Sediminicoccus rosea: one gene and its partners. The main gene of each other region encodes a partner of the protein of the gene in region 3 in a complex. Links are inferred from orthologs where the notes say so. Each region holds a gene or a part of one and is shown on either strand. Other genes may lie near its edges. The genes, in order: accC, accB, accD and R9Z33_RS04895.

Region 1 (4,423 bases), 4.5 Mb from region 3 along the record:
CTGAACGCCGCCGCGCATGAGGCGATGCGCACGCCCGCCTTCGTCGAGACGCTGCGCCAGCAAGGCGCGGTGCCCGAGCCCTCGACGCCGGAGGAGTTGGGCGCGCTCGGCCGCCGTGAGCGGCAGGCCTGGGCGCAGGTGGTGCGCGCCACGGGCGCCTTCCTCGATTGAGTCGGGCCGGATCGGGCCCGCACGCCGGCGGGCCGCGATCCGGGATCATCCCCGGCTTCAGGTCTTCACCAGTTCCTTCACCTCTTCCAGCGCCTCGGCGAAGCGGCGGTTCAGCACGCCCACGGCCTCGCCATTGGACTTCTGGATGAGCTCGGCGATCTCCTGCATGTTCGCCACCGCGCGCTCATAGGCCGTGCGCATCAGTTCGGCCTGCTGCGCGGCCTTGGCGTTGGGCGAGGCTTCGGCGGCACCGAGGCTCTGGATGGCCTGCGTCATCTCCGCCATCACCTGCTGGATGATTTCCATGTTGCGGCGGCCCACGGCCTGGGCACCCTCCATGGCGAGCTTGTTCGCGGTGGTCAGCGCCTCGAGGTTGCGCTTCTGCGCGTCGGCGAAGGCCTGGAAATCCGGCAGGCCCGGCATCTTCATCGAGGTGAAGGCGCGCATCATGTCTTCGGGGTTGAAGCTGTTCGTCATGGCGTGAGTCTCCGCGCCCCCGCCCCGCAACCGGCCCCAGCGACCCGTTGTTCCGGCGGGAAACCGCCTCTTCGACTCCTAGACGCCCGGGGGCAAGCCGGTCAAATGACTTCGTCGGCCGATTCGGGGTCGGTTTCGGCCACCGGCTCCGCCTCGGCCGCCGCTTCCCTGGGCGCCATGCCGAACCAGCGCGCCGCGCGGTCCGCCTGGTCCAGGGCGCGGTCCAGCGCGGCCATGGTGGCGGAGAGGTCCTCGCTCTCATCCTTCTCCCAGGCGCGCAGGGCCGCGAGCCAGACGCCCACCAATCCCTGCACGCGCAGCAGCCCCCGCGGGCCCGCCGCGTCCAGCCCGGCCGCCTCCAGCATCCAGGCCATGGAGCTCGCGTTGCGCGGCGCGAACCACAGCGCCAGCAGCGGCGCGCGCGGCAGGTCGCGCAGCAGGCGCACCACGCCGGCGCGGTCCGGCTGGAGGGCATCGAGGCGGCGCATCAGCACGTCGAACAGCCGGTCGCGCGGCGTGCTGCCGAGGTCCTCGATCGTCCCCTCCAGCACCGCCGCATCCACGGCGCGCTGATGCGCGGCCAGGATGTGGAGCGGGGTGGCGAAGTGGCGGCGCAGCTCGGCCAGGGGCAGGCCGGCCTCGGCCGCGACGGCGCGCAGCGTCAGCCCATGCCAGCCGCTGCCGGCCAGGACGCGCCAGAAGGCGCCGAGGATCGCTTGGTCGGGGGCGGGTGTGATCATGCCCGCAAGATTGGCCCGCGGGCGTCCGGGCGCAAGCGGGGACTCAGTCCGCCGTGATGTTCCCGGCCGCGATCACCGCCCGCCAGCGCTCCAGCTCGCTCCGCACCAGCGCGGTATAGCCGGCCGGCCCCTCCGCGCCTGGCCGGACGCCGATGGGCGTGAAGCGCTCCACCACCGCCGGATCGGCCAGGGCGTGCGCGATCTCGGCATCCCAGCGGGCGATGATTTCGGGCGGCAGGCCGGCCGGCGCCGAGAAACCGAACCAGTTGCTCGCCACCACCTGGGGGAAGCCCTGCTCGGCGAAGGTCGGCACATCGGCGAACGAGGCCGGGCGCGTCGCCTCGCTGCTGGCCAGCGCACGCAGCCGCCCACCGCGCAGATGCGGCAGCGCGATGGGCAGGCTCTCCATGATGGCCGGGATCTGGCCGCTGATCGTGTCGGTCAGTGCGGGGGCCGAGCCGCGATAGGGCACATGCGTCAGGTCCACCCCGGCAGCGCGCGCGAGCAATTGCCCGATCAGGTGGTTCAGCGTGCCATTGCCGCCCGAGCCGTAGGAGACCGGCCGCTGCCGCGCCACGGCGAGGAATTCCGCGAGGTTCCGCGCGGGGAAATCCAGGTTCACCGCCAGCACCGAGGGGAAGGTGCCGATCAGCCGGATGTGGGTGAAATCCCGCAGCGCGTCATAGGGCGGATTGCGATAGAGCACCGGCCCGATGCCGTGCGAGGCGGCGGAGGAGATCATCACCAGGAAGCGGTCGCCCGGCGCCTTGGCCAGGATGTCCGCCCCCAGGGCACCACCCGCGCCCGGCCGGTTCTCCACCACCACCGGCTGGCCGAGCCGTGTGCTCACCACGGGCGCGAGGATGCGCGACAGGGTGTCGGCCGCGCCGCCCGGCGGGAAGTTCACGACCCAGCGGATGGGGCGGTCGGGCCAGGGCGCCTGGGCCAGCGCGGGCGTGGCGAGCGCGCCCGCGCCGATCAGCGCTGCGCGGCGGGAGAGAGCTTGCATGCGGGGCCTCCTGTGCCCCTGGAACGTCACCGGGATCAGCCGGGCATGCAAGGAGAGCCTTCAGCCCCGCGCGACGAAGCGCTCCAGCCAATGGATGGTGTAGTCGCCCGACTGGAACTCGGCATCTGCCATGATGCGTCGGTGCAGCGGCAGCGTGGTCTTGATGCCGTCCACCACCATCTCGTCCAGTGCGCGCTGCATGCGCGCGATGGCCTGCGGGCGGGTCGGCGCATGCACGATGAGCTTCGCCACCAGGCTGTCGTAATGCGGCGGCACGGCGTAGCCGGAGTAGAGCGCGCTATCCACGCGCACGCCGAGGCCACCCGGCGCGTGATAGGTGTTCACCCGGCCGGGCGAGGGCGCGAAGCTCTCGGGATCTTCCGCGGTCACGCGGCACTCGATGGCGTGGCCGCTGAACTGCACATCCTCCTGCGCGTAGCCCAGCTTCTCACCGGCCGCGATGCGGATCTGCTCGCGCACCAGATCCACGCCGCAGACCATCTCCGTCACCGGATGCTCCACCTGCAGGCGGGTGTTCATCTCGATGAAGGCGAACTGCCCATCCTGGTAGAGGAATTCCAGCGTGCCGGCATTGCGGTAGCCGAGCTGCCGGAGGCCCGCCGTCACCTGCGCGCCCAGCGCGTCACGCTCGGCCGCGGTCAGCACGGGCGAGCCCGCCTCCTCCACCAGCTTCTGGTGGCGGCGCTGGAGCGAGCAGTCGCGCTCGCCGAAATGCACGACGTTGCCATGCGTGTCGGCGAGGACCTGCAGCTCGATATGGCGCGGCCGGTCGAGGTATTTCTCCATGTAGACCGCGTCATTGCCGAAGGCGGCCTTGGCCTCGGTGCGGGCGACCTGCCACGCCTCCTCCAGCTCCTCCGCCGAATGCGCGACCTTCATGCCGCGCCCGCCGCCGCCCGCCGCCGCCTTGATCAGCACGGGATACTTGATGCGATCGGCGATCTCGCGCGCTTCCTCGAAGCTCTCCAGCGCGCCGGGCGAGCCGGGGACCAGCGGCACGTTGAGCTTCCGCATCGCGTCCTTGGCCGCGATCTTATCGCCCATCATGTGGATGTGGTCCGCCGTCGGGCCGATGAAGGTGAGGCCATGCGCCTCCACCATCTCCGCGAAGCGGGCATTCTCCGAGAGGAAGCCGTAGCCCGGGTGGATCGCATCCGCGCCGGTGATCGCCGCCGCCGAGAGGATGGCCGCGACATTCAGATAGCTGTCGCGCGCCAGCGGCGGGCCGATGCACACGCTCTCATCGGCGAGGCGCACATGCATGGCCGAGGCATCGGCGGTGCTGTGCACGGCGACGGTGCGGATGCCCATCTCCTGGCAGGCGCGATGCACGCGCAGCGCGATTTCGCCGCGATTGGCGATGAGGATTTTCTTGAGCATGGATTTATGCCCTCAGGCGCCGGGCGCCGGCTCCGCCGGCTTGGCTTCGCCGCGCGACGGGCGCGCTGGGCCAAGCATCCGGTTGGGCGGCGCCGGCCGCATTGCGGCCGGATTCTGGGAAAACGGGTGCGGCCCGGTCATGGCCCGCACCCGGCACGAATGGTCCTGGAAACGCGCGCATGCGCGGGGGCATCGCCCTATTCCACCAGCACCAGCGGCTCGCCGTATTCCACGGGCGTGCCGGCTTCCACCAGGATGCGCGTGACCGTGCCGGCGCGGCTGGTCTTGATCTGGTTGAAGGTCTTCATCGCCTCGATCAGCAGCACGGTCTGCCCCGCGCTGACCTTGGCGCCGACCGTGATGAAGGGCGCGGCCCCCGGCTCGGGCGAGAGATAGGCCACACCCACCATGGGCGAGGTGATCAGGCCCGGATGCTTGGGGTCGATCGCCTCGGGGTCGGCAGCGGGCACGGCCGGGGCCGGCGCCGCCTGCGCGGGCGCGCCCATCGGCATCGGCATCTGCATGGGCATCGGCATGGAGGGCGCCGCGTAATACTGCGCGGGCGCCACCGGCGCGGGCGGGATGATCCGCGCGACCCGGATGCGCGATTCCTTCTCGGAGAGCT
Region 2 (2,956 bases), 4.5 Mb from region 3 along the record:
GCGAGGGCGCGAAGCTCTCGGGATCTTCCGCGGTCACGCGGCACTCGATGGCGTGGCCGCTGAACTGCACATCCTCCTGCGCGTAGCCCAGCTTCTCACCGGCCGCGATGCGGATCTGCTCGCGCACCAGATCCACGCCGCAGACCATCTCCGTCACCGGATGCTCCACCTGCAGGCGGGTGTTCATCTCGATGAAGGCGAACTGCCCATCCTGGTAGAGGAATTCCAGCGTGCCGGCATTGCGGTAGCCGAGCTGCCGGAGGCCCGCCGTCACCTGCGCGCCCAGCGCGTCACGCTCGGCCGCGGTCAGCACGGGCGAGCCCGCCTCCTCCACCAGCTTCTGGTGGCGGCGCTGGAGCGAGCAGTCGCGCTCGCCGAAATGCACGACGTTGCCATGCGTGTCGGCGAGGACCTGCAGCTCGATATGGCGCGGCCGGTCGAGGTATTTCTCCATGTAGACCGCGTCATTGCCGAAGGCGGCCTTGGCCTCGGTGCGGGCGACCTGCCACGCCTCCTCCAGCTCCTCCGCCGAATGCGCGACCTTCATGCCGCGCCCGCCGCCGCCCGCCGCCGCCTTGATCAGCACGGGATACTTGATGCGATCGGCGATCTCGCGCGCTTCCTCGAAGCTCTCCAGCGCGCCGGGCGAGCCGGGGACCAGCGGCACGTTGAGCTTCCGCATCGCGTCCTTGGCCGCGATCTTATCGCCCATCATGTGGATGTGGTCCGCCGTCGGGCCGATGAAGGTGAGGCCATGCGCCTCCACCATCTCCGCGAAGCGGGCATTCTCCGAGAGGAAGCCGTAGCCCGGGTGGATCGCATCCGCGCCGGTGATCGCCGCCGCCGAGAGGATGGCCGCGACATTCAGATAGCTGTCGCGCGCCAGCGGCGGGCCGATGCACACGCTCTCATCGGCGAGGCGCACATGCATGGCCGAGGCATCGGCGGTGCTGTGCACGGCGACGGTGCGGATGCCCATCTCCTGGCAGGCGCGATGCACGCGCAGCGCGATTTCGCCGCGATTGGCGATGAGGATTTTCTTGAGCATGGATTTATGCCCTCAGGCGCCGGGCGCCGGCTCCGCCGGCTTGGCTTCGCCGCGCGACGGGCGCGCTGGGCCAAGCATCCGGTTGGGCGGCGCCGGCCGCATTGCGGCCGGATTCTGGGAAAACGGGTGCGGCCCGGTCATGGCCCGCACCCGGCACGAATGGTCCTGGAAACGCGCGCATGCGCGGGGGCATCGCCCTATTCCACCAGCACCAGCGGCTCGCCGTATTCCACGGGCGTGCCGGCTTCCACCAGGATGCGCGTGACCGTGCCGGCGCGGCTGGTCTTGATCTGGTTGAAGGTCTTCATCGCCTCGATCAGCAGCACGGTCTGCCCCGCGCTGACCTTGGCGCCGACCGTGATGAAGGGCGCGGCCCCCGGCTCGGGCGAGAGATAGGCCACACCCACCATGGGCGAGGTGATCAGGCCCGGATGCTTGGGGTCGATCGCCTCGGGGTCGGCAGCGGGCACGGCCGGGGCCGGCGCCGCCTGCGCGGGCGCGCCCATCGGCATCGGCATCTGCATGGGCATCGGCATGGAGGGCGCCGCGTAATACTGCGCGGGCGCCACCGGCGCGGGCGGGATGATCCGCGCGACCCGGATGCGCGATTCCTTCTCGGAGAGCTCGATCTCGGTCAGGTCCGTCTCGCGGAGGATTTCGGCGAGCTTGCGGATCGCCTCCGCATCGAACTGAATGCCGCTGGTCATGCGTCGTCATCCTCGTTTCCGCCGACGAGATTGGCCATGGCCTGCAGCGCCAGGGCATAGCCCGCGACGCCCAGGCCGGCGATCACGCCGGTGGCGGCCTTGGAGACCAGGCTGTGCTGCCGGAACTCCTCGCGCCGGTGAATATTGGTGATATGGACCTCGATCACCGGCAGCCCGACGGCCAGCAGCGCGTCCAGGATGGCGACCGAGGTGGTGGTGTAGCCGGCCGGGTTGATCACGATGCCCGCGGCGCGGCCGCGGCATTCCTGAATCCAGGAGACCAGCTCCCCTTCCGTGTTGGACTGCCGGAAATCAATCGCGAGCCCGAGCTCCTCCGCCGCCTCGGCGCAGAGATTCTCCACATCGTCGAGCGTCGCCGTGCCGTATTTCTCCGGCTCGCGCGTGCCCAGCATGTTGAGGTTCGGGCCGTTGAAGACGGCGATGAGGTTCATGGCGGTTCGGTCAAACAGGGAATGGATTGGCGGGGCTAGCATGGGGCATGCGGCAGCGGCAAGCGCGGCCCGGTCATTGACCCCGGGGCCGCGCGGAACCAGATTGCCCTGGACCAAGGGGAGCCCCGCCCGGAAACACCAAAGGTCGGGGCTGAGAGTCCGCGCGGCAGCGGTGACCCTTCGAACCTGATCCGGGTCATGCCGGCGAAGGGATGGGCACCCGTTCCCCTCCCACGCCGGCCTGGCCCCCCTGGCGGGAGAGCGTGCGATGTCCGAGCTGGCTGAACGCCTGAAGCTCACCGTGAACGGCGAGGCGCGCAGCGTGCCGGCCGGCCTGACCGTGGCGGATCTGCTGGCGGAAATCGGCCTCGCCGCGCGCAAGGTCGCCGTCGAGCGCAACCTCGAGATCGTGCCGCGTTCCCAATACGCGACGACGGCGCTGGCCGATGGCGACGCCATCGAGATCGTCCATTTCATCGGGGGTGGCTGAGAATTGACCGAAGACAGCTGGGAAGTCGCCGGGCGCCGCTTCACCTCGCGCCTCATCGTCGGCACGGGGCGCTACAAGTCGCTCGAGGAGACGCGGGACAGCATCGCGGCCAGCGGCGCCGAGATCGTCACCGTCGCCGTCCGCCGGGTGAATCTGAGCGACCCCTCGGCGCCGATGCTGCAGGATTTCGTGCCGCCGGACCGTTACACTTACTTACCCAACACCGCCGGCTGCTTCACCGCACAGGACGCCGTCCGCA
Region 3 (4,363 bases):
GCGGCAGGATGGGCGCCATGAAGCCCGCCGCCGTCTTGCCCTGCTTCATGCCGATGACGAGGTGCAGCGGGCGATCCCGGAATTCCGTGAGCGTCGCCGCCAGGGCCTGGCCGGCGCCGGCATTGTGCCCGCCATCCAGCCAGAGCTCCCAGGGGGCGGGCGGGGCGAGGCGCCCGCGCAGCCGCTGCATGCGTGCCGGCCATTCGGCCGCCGCCGCGCCGCGGATGATGGCGTCCTCGCTCAGCCAGGCCGGTTTCCAGGCACGGAGCGCGGCGATGGCGATGCCGGCATTGTCCGGCTGGTGCGCGCCGCGCAGCCCGAGCTCGGGCAGGAGGATCGTGCCCTGGCCATCGGTGAAGCGATGCCCCGTGCCCTCGCGCTCCATCCGCCAGGCCGCATCCCGCGCCAGCAGCGGCGCGCCCAGTTCGGCCGCGCGGGCGGCGATGACCGAGAGCGCCTCATCCTGCTGCCGCCCGGTGGCGCAGGGCACGCCGGGCTTGATGATTCCGGCCTTCTCGAAGGCGATCTTGCCGATCGTGTCGCCCAGGAAATCCATGTGGTCCATGGAGATGCTGGCGATCGCCGTGGCCGCCGGGGCGGCGATGACATTGGTCGCGTCGAAGCGCCCGCCGAGCCCCACCTCCAGCACCAGCAGGTCGGCCGGGACGCGGCTGAACAGCAGCAAGGCGACGGCGGTGGTGATCTCGAAGACGGTGATCGGCGTCTCGCCATTCACCCGCTCCACCTCCTCGAGCGCGTCGCTCAGCGCCTCCTCGCCGACCAGTTCGCCGGCGAGGCGGATGCGCTCATGGAAGCGGACCAGGTGCGGCGAGGTGTAGACATGCACGCGCTGCCCGGCCGCCTCGCCGATGGCGCGCAGGAAGGCGCAGGTGCTGCCCTTGCCGTTGGTGCCGGCCACATGCACCACGGGCGGCAGCCGCCGCTCCGGATGGCCGAGTTTGCCGAGCAGGGCTTCGAGACGCCCCAGGCTCAAATCGATCAGCTTCGGATGCAGCGCGTGCATCCGCTCGATGATGGCCTCCGAACGGCCCGCTGTTGCGCCGGTCATGCGGCGGCCGGCGCTTCCTCGGCGGCGCGCAGCAGGCGGATGACGCGCGCCAGCGTCTCGCGCATCTCGGCGCGCTTCACCACCATGTCGAGGATGCCGTGCTCCAGCAGGTATTCGGCGCGCTGGAAGCCCTCGGGCAGCTTCTCGCGCACCGTCTGCTCGATCACGCGCGCCCCGGCGAAGCCGATGAGGGCACCCGGCTCGGCGATCTGGATGTCGCCCAGCATGGCGAAGCTGGCGGTGACGCCGCCCGTCGTCGGGTCGCACAGCACGACGATGAAGGGCAGGCCCGCATCCTTCACCATCTGCGTTGCGATCACGGTGCGCGGCATCTGCATGAGGCTGACGGCGCCCTCCTGCATGCGTGCGCCGCCGGAGCTGGCGAAGACGATCAGCGGCGCATCCTGCAGCACGGCCAGCCGCGCGGCGGTGACGATGGCCTCGCCCACGCCGGCGCCCATGGAGCCGCCCATGAAGGCGAATTCGAAGACGGCGACGACGGCGCGCTGGCCCTCGATCTGCCCATGGCCCACCACCACCGCGTCATCCATGCCGGACTTGGTCTGGGCATCGCGCAGGCGTTCGGAATAGCGGCGCTGGTCGCGGAAGCGCAGCGGATCGGCCGGCGCCTTGGGCAGCTCGATCTTCTGCCAGCCCTCATCCAGCGTGGCGTCGAGCCGCTGCTTGGCCGAGAGGCGCATGTGGTGGCCGCAATGGGTGCAGACGCGGAGGTTCTTCTCCAGGTCCGTCTGGAAGATCATCTTCTGGCAGCTCGGGCACTGGTGCCAGAGATTGTCCGGCATCTCGCGCGAGGTGCCGAAGAGCGTCTTGATCTTGGGCAGCGCCCACTCGGAAATCCAGTTCATCTTTATCTGCCCTCAGACGGCGGGCGGCGGCTCCGCCGCCTTGCCTTCGCGCCGCATGGGGTGCGGCGGGCGGGGAGGGCGGGCGCGGCGCGCCGGCCGCTGTGCGGCCGGATGCTCCGGACGCTGCGACGGGATGGAGATGGCGGGACGGGGGGCGCGGGTCAAGCGGGGAGGGCCCGCCCCAAACTCCCTGATGCACCGGCCCGCCCGCCATGCTAAAGCCTCGCCATGCCGAGAGTGGCGGCCGCAAGGCTGCGAACCCCGGCCCCTGCCAGCCGGCCCTCCCCCCGGGTCGAACCACGGTCCCCCCCGAGCGGGCCAAAATCCAGCGGGCGCGCCGCCGCGCCGTCGAAGCGCCGCCGCAGCCTGGGCGGGATGCTGCTCCGGGCGGCCATCATCCTGCTCATCTGGGGCCTGCTCGCGGCCGGCGCGCTGCTGATCTGGTTCACGCATGACATGCCCCGCGCCGATACGGCGCTGACGCATCAGCGCCGCCCCAGCGTCACCCTGCAGACGGCCGAGGGCGGGCTGCTCGGCACCCAGGGCGATCTCTATGGCGAGACGCTGCGCCTGCGCGACCTGCCGCCGCACCTGCCCGCCGCCCTGCTCGCCATCGAGGATCGCCGCTTCCACCAGCATTTCGGCCTGGACGTGATCGGCCTGGCCCGTGCCGCCTATGCCAATTGGAACGCGGGCGAGGTGGTGCAGGGCGGCTCCACGCTCACCCAGCAGCTGGCCAAGAATCTCTTCCTCAGCCCGGCCCGCAGCACGCGGCGCAAGGTGCAGGAAGCGCTGATGGCACTCTGGCTCGAGAACCGCTTCACGAAGGACCAGCTGCTCGAGATCTACCTGAACCGCGTCTATCTCGGCGGCGGCGCCTATGGGGTGGATGCGGCCGCGCGGCTCTATTTCGGCGTCTCGGCGCGGCGGCTCACGCTGCCCCAGGCCGCCATCCTGGCCGGCCTGCCGCAGGCGCCCTCGCGCTACAGCCCGCGCGCCAACCCCGACGGCGCCATGGCCCGCGCGCGGGACGTGCTGGCCGCCATGGTCGCCACCGGCGCCATCACGGCGGAGCAGATGGAGCGCGCCGTGCAGGAGATGACCATCCCGCCGCGCCCCTCGCGCAACGGCGGCTGGTTCGCCGACTGGATCTTCGAGGACATCCCCAGCGCCTTCCCCGGCAGCGCCGACCTCGTCATCCGCACCACGCTTGATCCGCGCTGGCAGAATGCGGTGGAATCCCGCCTGGCCGCGCTGCTCGACCAGGCGGGGCGCGAGGCGCGGGTGGGGCAGGGCGCCGTTGTCGTGCTCGATGCCAATACGGGCGCGGTGCGCGCCATGGCGGGCGGGCGCGACTTCCGCCGCAGCCCCTTCAACCGCGCGACCGATGCGCGCCGCCAGCCGGGCTCCACCTTCAAGGCGATGGTCTATCTGGCGGCGCTGGAGCACGGCGCATCCCCCTTCGACCAGGTGAGCGACGGGCCGCTGCAGATGGGCCGCTGGTCGCCGTCCAACGGACATTGGCGCACGCGCGGCTCGATCACGCTGGATGAGGCCTTCGCCCATTCGGTCAACACCTCGGCCGTGCGCGTCATGCAGATGGGCGGCGGGCCGCGCGGGGTGGCCGATGTCGCCATGCGCCTCGGCGTGAATGGCCGCTTCCCGCGCGATGCCTCCATCGCGCTCGGCACGGGCGAGGTGAAGCTGATCGACCTCGCCGCCGGCTATGCCGCGATGGTCAATGGCGGGCGGCGCATCACCCCCTACGGCATGCAGCGCGTCGAGGCGGAGGGCCGCGCGCTTCCCGTGCCCCGCACCGAGCCCGCCCAGGTCATCAGCGCCGAGGCCGCCGAGCGCATGCGGAACATGATGGTGAGCGTGGTCCGCAACGGCACCGGCCGCGCCGCCGCCATGCCGGGCCTGGTCACCGGCGGCAAGACCGGCACGACGCAGGACTATCGCGATGCCTGGTTCATGGGCTTCGTGCAACTGCCCTCGGGCCCGCTCGTCATCGGCGTCTGGCTCGGCAATGACGACAATACGGGGATGGATGACGTGCGCGGCGGCACCCTGCCGGCCCGCCTCTTCCGCGAGATCATCGAGGCGGCGCGCGCCTCCTGAGGCGGTAGCCCTACTTGCGCAATTCCATCTGGATCGGCCCCTCGCGCTCGCCGCGCGCGAACTGGTCCACCATGGCATTGCCCGTCTCGCCAAGCTTCTCGGCGCTGCCGGTCCAGACGATCCTTCCCTTGTGGATCATCGCCGCGTCATCGCCGATGCGGCGCGCGCTCGCCATGTCATGCGTGATGGAGAAGGCGGTGGCGCCCAGCCGCTCCACGCAATCCACGATCAGGCCGTCAATCACCGCGCCCATGATGGGATCGAGGCCGGTGGTGGGCTCGTCGAAGAAGATGATGTCGGGGGCCGA
Region 4 (4,450 bases), 3.8 Mb from region 3 along the record:
ACAAGATGAAATAAAAATTTGGAGCAGATCGTCGAGTAAACTCATAGTTGGCCTTGTTGGGTTTACGATATGTATATCAATTATAAGGATGATTTATGTTGTTTGGCGAGACATCGATGTCGTCAAACTACAGAAAGAATTGATTGATACGGCGGCGTCAGATCAACAATATAAAGAGAATAATGAAATTGCTGATAAAAAAATCGAACGCATGAAGGAGAGTGCTGTCCAAGGCCCCAAAGTGAACCCGCCTACTCCGTGGGAAAAGTAATGACCAGATCGAACGCTAGCTAAACCCGCCTCAACGGAACCCGAAACGCCAGCACCGCCGCCACCCCCGTCATCACCGCGGCCCCCGCGAACATCGCCCGGAACCCGACGGCCAGCCCCTCCGCCATCACCGCGCGTTCGGCCGCCGGCAGGTTGCCCAGCGCCTCCCGCCCCCCGCGCATCGCGCTGGCGAAGCGTTCCGCCACTTCCGCATCGGCCAGGGCGAAGGCCACGAAGATCAGCGCCCCCAGCACCGCCGTCCCGGCCGCCGCCCCCAGATTCCGCATGAACTGGACCGAGGCTGTCGCGACGCCCAGCCGCGCCGCCCCCGCCGCCACCTGCACCGTGGTCTGCACCGCCGGGAAGGTGCAGCCGAAGCCCAGGCTCGAAAGCGCCAGCAGCCAGGGGAACCAGGTCAGCGAGATCCGCCCCGCGCCGAAGGCCATCACGCAGAGCACCACCGTCGCCAGCACCAGGCCGAGCGAGGGCAGCAGCATGTTCCGCCCCGTCCGCGCCAGGAAGGTGCCGGAGGCGAGTGCCCCCAGCCCGCCCCCCAGGCTCATCGGCAGCAGCATGGCCCCCACGGTGGCGATCGGCACGCCCCGCACCACGCTCAGATAAAGCGGCAGGAAGGAAATCAGCGAAACCATGGTGCCCGAGACGCAGGCCGCCAGCAGGTTGGTCCGCCAGATCACCGGGTCCGTCAGCACCGGCAAAGGCAGCAGCGGGTCCGGCACGCGGCGCTCGATCACCAGCAGCGCCCAGAGCGCCACCGCCCCGGCCAGGCCGAAGCCCAGCGCCACGGCGTAATCCGCCGGGTTCATCCGCTGCGCGCGGTCCAACATCAGCAGCAGCAGCGCCACGAAGAGGGTGAACAGCGCCGTCCCCGCCGCGTCGAAGCGGAAGCTGCCGCCCATCAGGCCCCGCTTCGGCAGGCGCCAGGCCATGGCGAAGCCGACCAGGATCAGCGGCAGCCCCGCCAGGAACACCCAGCGCCAGCCGAAGCTCTGCGTCAGCCAGCCGCCCGCCAGCGGCCCGGCGGCCGAGGCGCCCATGAAGCAGGCCACCAGATAGGCCTGGTAGCGCCCGCGCTCCCGCGCCGGAACGGATTCGCCGATCAGCGCCATGGCCAGCGTCAGCAGCGCGCCGCCGCCGAAGCCATGCAGCGCGCGCCCGGCCAGCAGCGCCTCGAAGCTGGGTGCGAGGCCCGCCGCCAGCATGCCGAGGCCCTGGAGGATGAAGGCGATGAACAGCATGGGCCGCCGCCCATAGGCATCGCCCAGCCGCCCGAAGATCGGCGCCGCGATGGTGGCCGCGATCAGATAGGCGACGACGACCCAGGAGATGCGCTCCACCACGCCGAACTGCGCGGCCATGGCGGGCAGCGCCGTCGCCGTGATCGTCTGGTCAATGGCGGTGACGAAGATCGCGATGGCGATCGTCGGGAAGGCCCGGAAAAACGCGCGGCGGGCCTCGCTGGAGGAAGGCTGGGGCGCCTCCATCAGGCGACCGCGCTGCGGCCCATCTCCAGGAACTTCTCCCGCCGGCGGGCCTTGAGCGTGGCGCCATCCAGGCTCAGCAGGGGCTCCAGCGCGCCCCAGACGGCATCGCCCACCGCTTCCATCGTGGCCCCGGGGTCGCGATGCGCGCCGCCCAGCGGTTCCGTCACCACGGCGTCAATCAGCGCGAGGCGCTTCAAATCCTCGGCGGTGAGCTTCAGCGCCTCGGCCGCTGTCGCCGCCTGGGCGGCGTCGCGCCAGAGGATGCTGGCGCAGCCTTCGGGGCTGATCACCGAATAGATGGCGTGTTCCAGCATCAGCACGCGGTCCGCCGCCGCCAGCGCGATGGCGCCGCCGGAACCGCCCTCGCCGATGATGGTCGCCACGAAGGGCACGGGGGCGGAGAGGCCGGCCTCGATGGAGCGCGCGATGGCCTCGGCCTGGCCGCGCGCCTCGGCCTCGATGCCCGGAAAGGCGCCCGAGGTGTCCACGAAGGAGATGATGGGCATGCCGAAGCGCCCGGCCAGCTCCATGATGCGGCGCGCCTTGCGGTAGCCCTCGGGCTTGGCCATGCCGAAATTGTGCTTCACGCGGGTCTCGGTGTCCCGCCCCTTCTCGGTGCCCAGCACGGCCACGGCGCGGCCGCGGAACCGGCCGAGGCCACCGATCACGGCAGCGTCATCGGCGAAGGCGCGGTCGCCGGCGAGGGGGGTCCATTCCTCGATCAAGGCCCCCACGTAATCCAGGCATTTCGGGCGTTCCGGGTGGCGGGCCACCTGCGCCTTCTGCCAGGGGGTGAGCTTGGCATAGGTCGCGGCCAGCAGCTTTTCGGCCTTGTCCCGCAGCTTGGAGACCTCTTCGGCCACGTCGATTCCGCCCGCATCGGTCGCCCGGCGCAGCTCTTCCACCTTGCCTTCCAGCTCGGCGATGGGTTTTTCGAAATCGAGGAAGTGACGCATGGCTTGGGCGTCTAGCGGAAACCCGTGCCGGGGAAAACAGGGGCCGGGCGCCGGGTTGGCGGGGGCCGGGGGGCGGCCTAAACTTGCGCCTCTTCCGCAACCTCAGGACTTTCCAATGCCCGCCCTCGCCCAACGCCTTGCCAATGTGAAGGTTTCCGCCTCGGTCGCCATGGGCGCCAAGGCGCGCGAACTCGCGGCACAGGGCCACAAGGTCATCAGCCTCACCACCGGCGAGCCCGATTTCGACACCCCGGCGCACGCGATCGAGGCCGCCCACCAGGCGGCGCTGAAGGGCGACACGAAATACCCGCCCCAGGGCGGCACCGCGGCGATGAAGGCCGCCGTCCAGCGCAAGTTCAAGCGCGACAACGGCCTGGACTACGCGATGGATGAGATCCTCATCACCAATGGCGGCAAGCAGGCCATCTTCAACGCCCTGATGGCGACGGTGGACCCGGGCGACGAGGTAGTGATCCCCGCCCCCTACTGGATCAGCTATGGCGACATGGCGAAGGTGGCGGGCGGCGTGCCGGTCACCATCTCCTGCCCGCAGAACAACGGCTTCAAGCTCCGCCCCGAGGATCTGGAAGCGGCCATCACGCCCAAGACCAAGTGGGTGATGCTGAACTTCCCGAACAACCCGACCGGCGCCGCCTGCTCCCGCGCCGAGATGAAGGCGCTGGCCGATGTCCTGATGCGCCACCCGCATGTCTGGGTGATGACGGACGACATGTATGAGCACCTCGTCTATGACGGGTTCGAATTCTGCACGATCGCCGAGGTCGAGCCCCGGCTGAAGAGCCGCACGCTGACGGTGAACGGCGCCTCCAAGACCTATGCGATGACCGGCTGGCGCATCGGCTTCTGCGGCGGGCCCAAGGAGCTCATCGCGGCCATGTTCAACATGCAGGGCCAGGCGACGTCCGGCGTTTCCTCCATCGGCCAGGCCGCCGCCGCCGCCGCGCTGGACGGCCCGCAGGACCTGGTGCGCGAGCGCGCGGCCGAATACCGCGAGCGCCGCAACCTCGTGGTGGACATGCTGAACGAGGCCCCGGGCATCGCCTGCCACCGCCCCGAGGGCGCCTTCTACGTCTTCCCGAACATCGCCGGCTGCCTCGGCAAGACCAGCAAGGGCGGGGCGAAGATCGAGACCGACACCGACTTCGCCATGGCCCTGCTGAGCGAGGCGCATGTGGCGGTCGTGCAGGGCGCGGCCTATGGCATGTCGCCCTATATCCGCATCAGCTACGCGACCGACATGGCGAGCCTGCGCGAGGCCTGTGGCCGCATCCAGGAGTTCTGCCGCGGGCTTTCCTGATGCTCCGTGCGGGACGTGACGACGATGCGGCCACCTATATCCGCCTGATCGGCGATGCCTGGGCGGAGTTCCCCGGCATCGTCTTCGACGTGGATGGCGAGCTGCCGGAGCTCCGCGCGCTCGCCAGCCACTTCGCCACCCTCGACGGCGCCCTCTGGCTGGCCGAGGACGGCACCGGCCAGGGGGTCGGCATGGTCGCCACCCGCCCCCTGCGCGAGGACCAGGCCTGGGAAATCGGCCGCATGTATGTGGCGAAATCCGCCCGCGGCACCGGCCTTGCCCAGCGCCTCCTCGCCACGGCCGAGGCGCATGCCCGCGCGCATGGCGCCGAGCGCATGGTCCTCTGGACCGATACCCGCTTCGAGGCGGCGCACGCCTTCTACGAAAAGGCCGGCTATGTCCGG

The links.
Region 1: the proteins of accD (region 3) and accC are in contact, whole or in part, in a solved structure (PDB 8UXZ), measured with the Escherichia coli proteins. The link is inferred for Sediminicoccus rosea from one-to-one orthologs.
Region 2: the proteins of accD (region 3) and accB are in contact, whole or in part, in a solved structure (PDB 8UXZ), measured with the Escherichia coli proteins. The link is inferred for Sediminicoccus rosea from one-to-one orthologs.
Region 4: the proteins of accD (region 3) and R9Z33_RS04895 are in contact, whole or in part, in a solved structure (PDB 8UXZ), measured with the Escherichia coli proteins. The link is inferred for Sediminicoccus rosea from one-to-one orthologs.

Annotation. Positions count from the first base shown.
Region 1 is NZ_CP137852.1:344,002-348,424, reverse strand. What follows is about bases 1,629-4,423. They hold accC (acetyl-CoA carboxylase biotin carboxylase subunit), read right to left. Parts: upstream 3,799-4,423; coding sequence 2,458-3,798; downstream 1,629-2,457. Other genes in these bases: accB (acetyl-CoA carboxylase biotin carboxyl carrier protein), read right to left, coding at 3,996-4,423; R9Z33_RS01670 (Bug family tripartite tricarboxylate transporter substrate binding protein), read right to left, coding at 1,629-2,397. In the rest of the region: R9Z33_RS01685 (Bug family tripartite tricarboxylate transporter substrate binding protein), read left to right, coding at 1-171; R9Z33_RS01680 (phasin family protein), read right to left, coding at 229-648; R9Z33_RS01675 (TetR family transcriptional regulator), read right to left, coding at 750-1,388; more of R9Z33_RS01670, read right to left, coding at 1,432-1,628. UniProt on the Escherichia coli protein: This protein is a component of the acetyl coenzyme A carboxylase complex; first, biotin carboxylase catalyzes the carboxylation of the carrier protein and then the transcarboxylase transfers the carboxyl group to form malonyl-CoA.
Region 2 is NZ_CP137852.1:342,719-345,674, reverse strand. It holds accB (acetyl-CoA carboxylase biotin carboxyl carrier protein), read right to left. Parts: upstream 1,756-2,956; coding sequence 1,246-1,755; downstream 1-1,245. Other genes in the region: R9Z33_RS01650 (thiazole synthase), read left to right, coding at 2,701-2,956; thiS (sulfur carrier protein ThiS), read left to right, coding at 2,476-2,697; aroQ (type II 3-dehydroquinate dehydratase), read right to left, coding at 1,752-2,207; accC (acetyl-CoA carboxylase biotin carboxylase subunit), read right to left, coding at 1-1,048. UniProt on the Escherichia coli protein: This protein is a component of the acetyl coenzyme A carboxylase complex; first, biotin carboxylase catalyzes the carboxylation of the carrier protein and then the transcarboxylase transfers the carboxyl group to form malonyl-CoA.
Region 3 is NZ_CP137852.1:4,812,278-4,816,640, reverse strand. Bases 1-2,735 are described here. They hold accD (acetyl-CoA carboxylase, carboxyltransferase subunit beta), read right to left. Parts: upstream 1,936-2,735; coding sequence 1,066-1,935; downstream 1-1,065. Other genes in these bases: R9Z33_RS23175 (transglycosylase domain-containing protein), read left to right, coding at 2,311-2,735; R9Z33_RS23185 (bifunctional folylpolyglutamate synthase/dihydrofolate synthase), read right to left, coding at 1-1,069. Also shown: more of R9Z33_RS23175, read left to right, coding at 2,736-4,056; R9Z33_RS23170 (ABC transporter ATP-binding protein), read right to left, coding at 4,067-4,363.
Region 4 is NZ_CP137852.1:1,037,832-1,042,281, reverse strand. Bases 751-3,572 are described here. They hold R9Z33_RS04895 (acetyl-CoA carboxylase carboxyltransferase subunit alpha), read right to left. Parts: upstream 2,729-3,572; coding sequence 1,772-2,728; downstream 751-1,771. Other genes in these bases: R9Z33_RS04890 (pyridoxal phosphate-dependent aminotransferase), read left to right, coding at 2,844-3,572; R9Z33_RS04900 (MFS transporter), read right to left, coding at 751-1,772. Also shown: R9Z33_RS04905 (hypothetical protein), read left to right, coding at 1-271; more of R9Z33_RS04900, read right to left, coding at 291-750; more of R9Z33_RS04890, read left to right, coding at 3,573-4,046; R9Z33_RS04885 (GNAT family N-acetyltransferase), read left to right, coding at 4,046-4,450. UniProt on the Escherichia coli protein: Component of the acetyl coenzyme A carboxylase (ACC) complex. First, biotin carboxylase catalyzes the carboxylation of biotin on its carrier protein (BCCP) and then the CO(2) group is transferred by the carboxyltransferase to acetyl-CoA to form malonyl-CoA.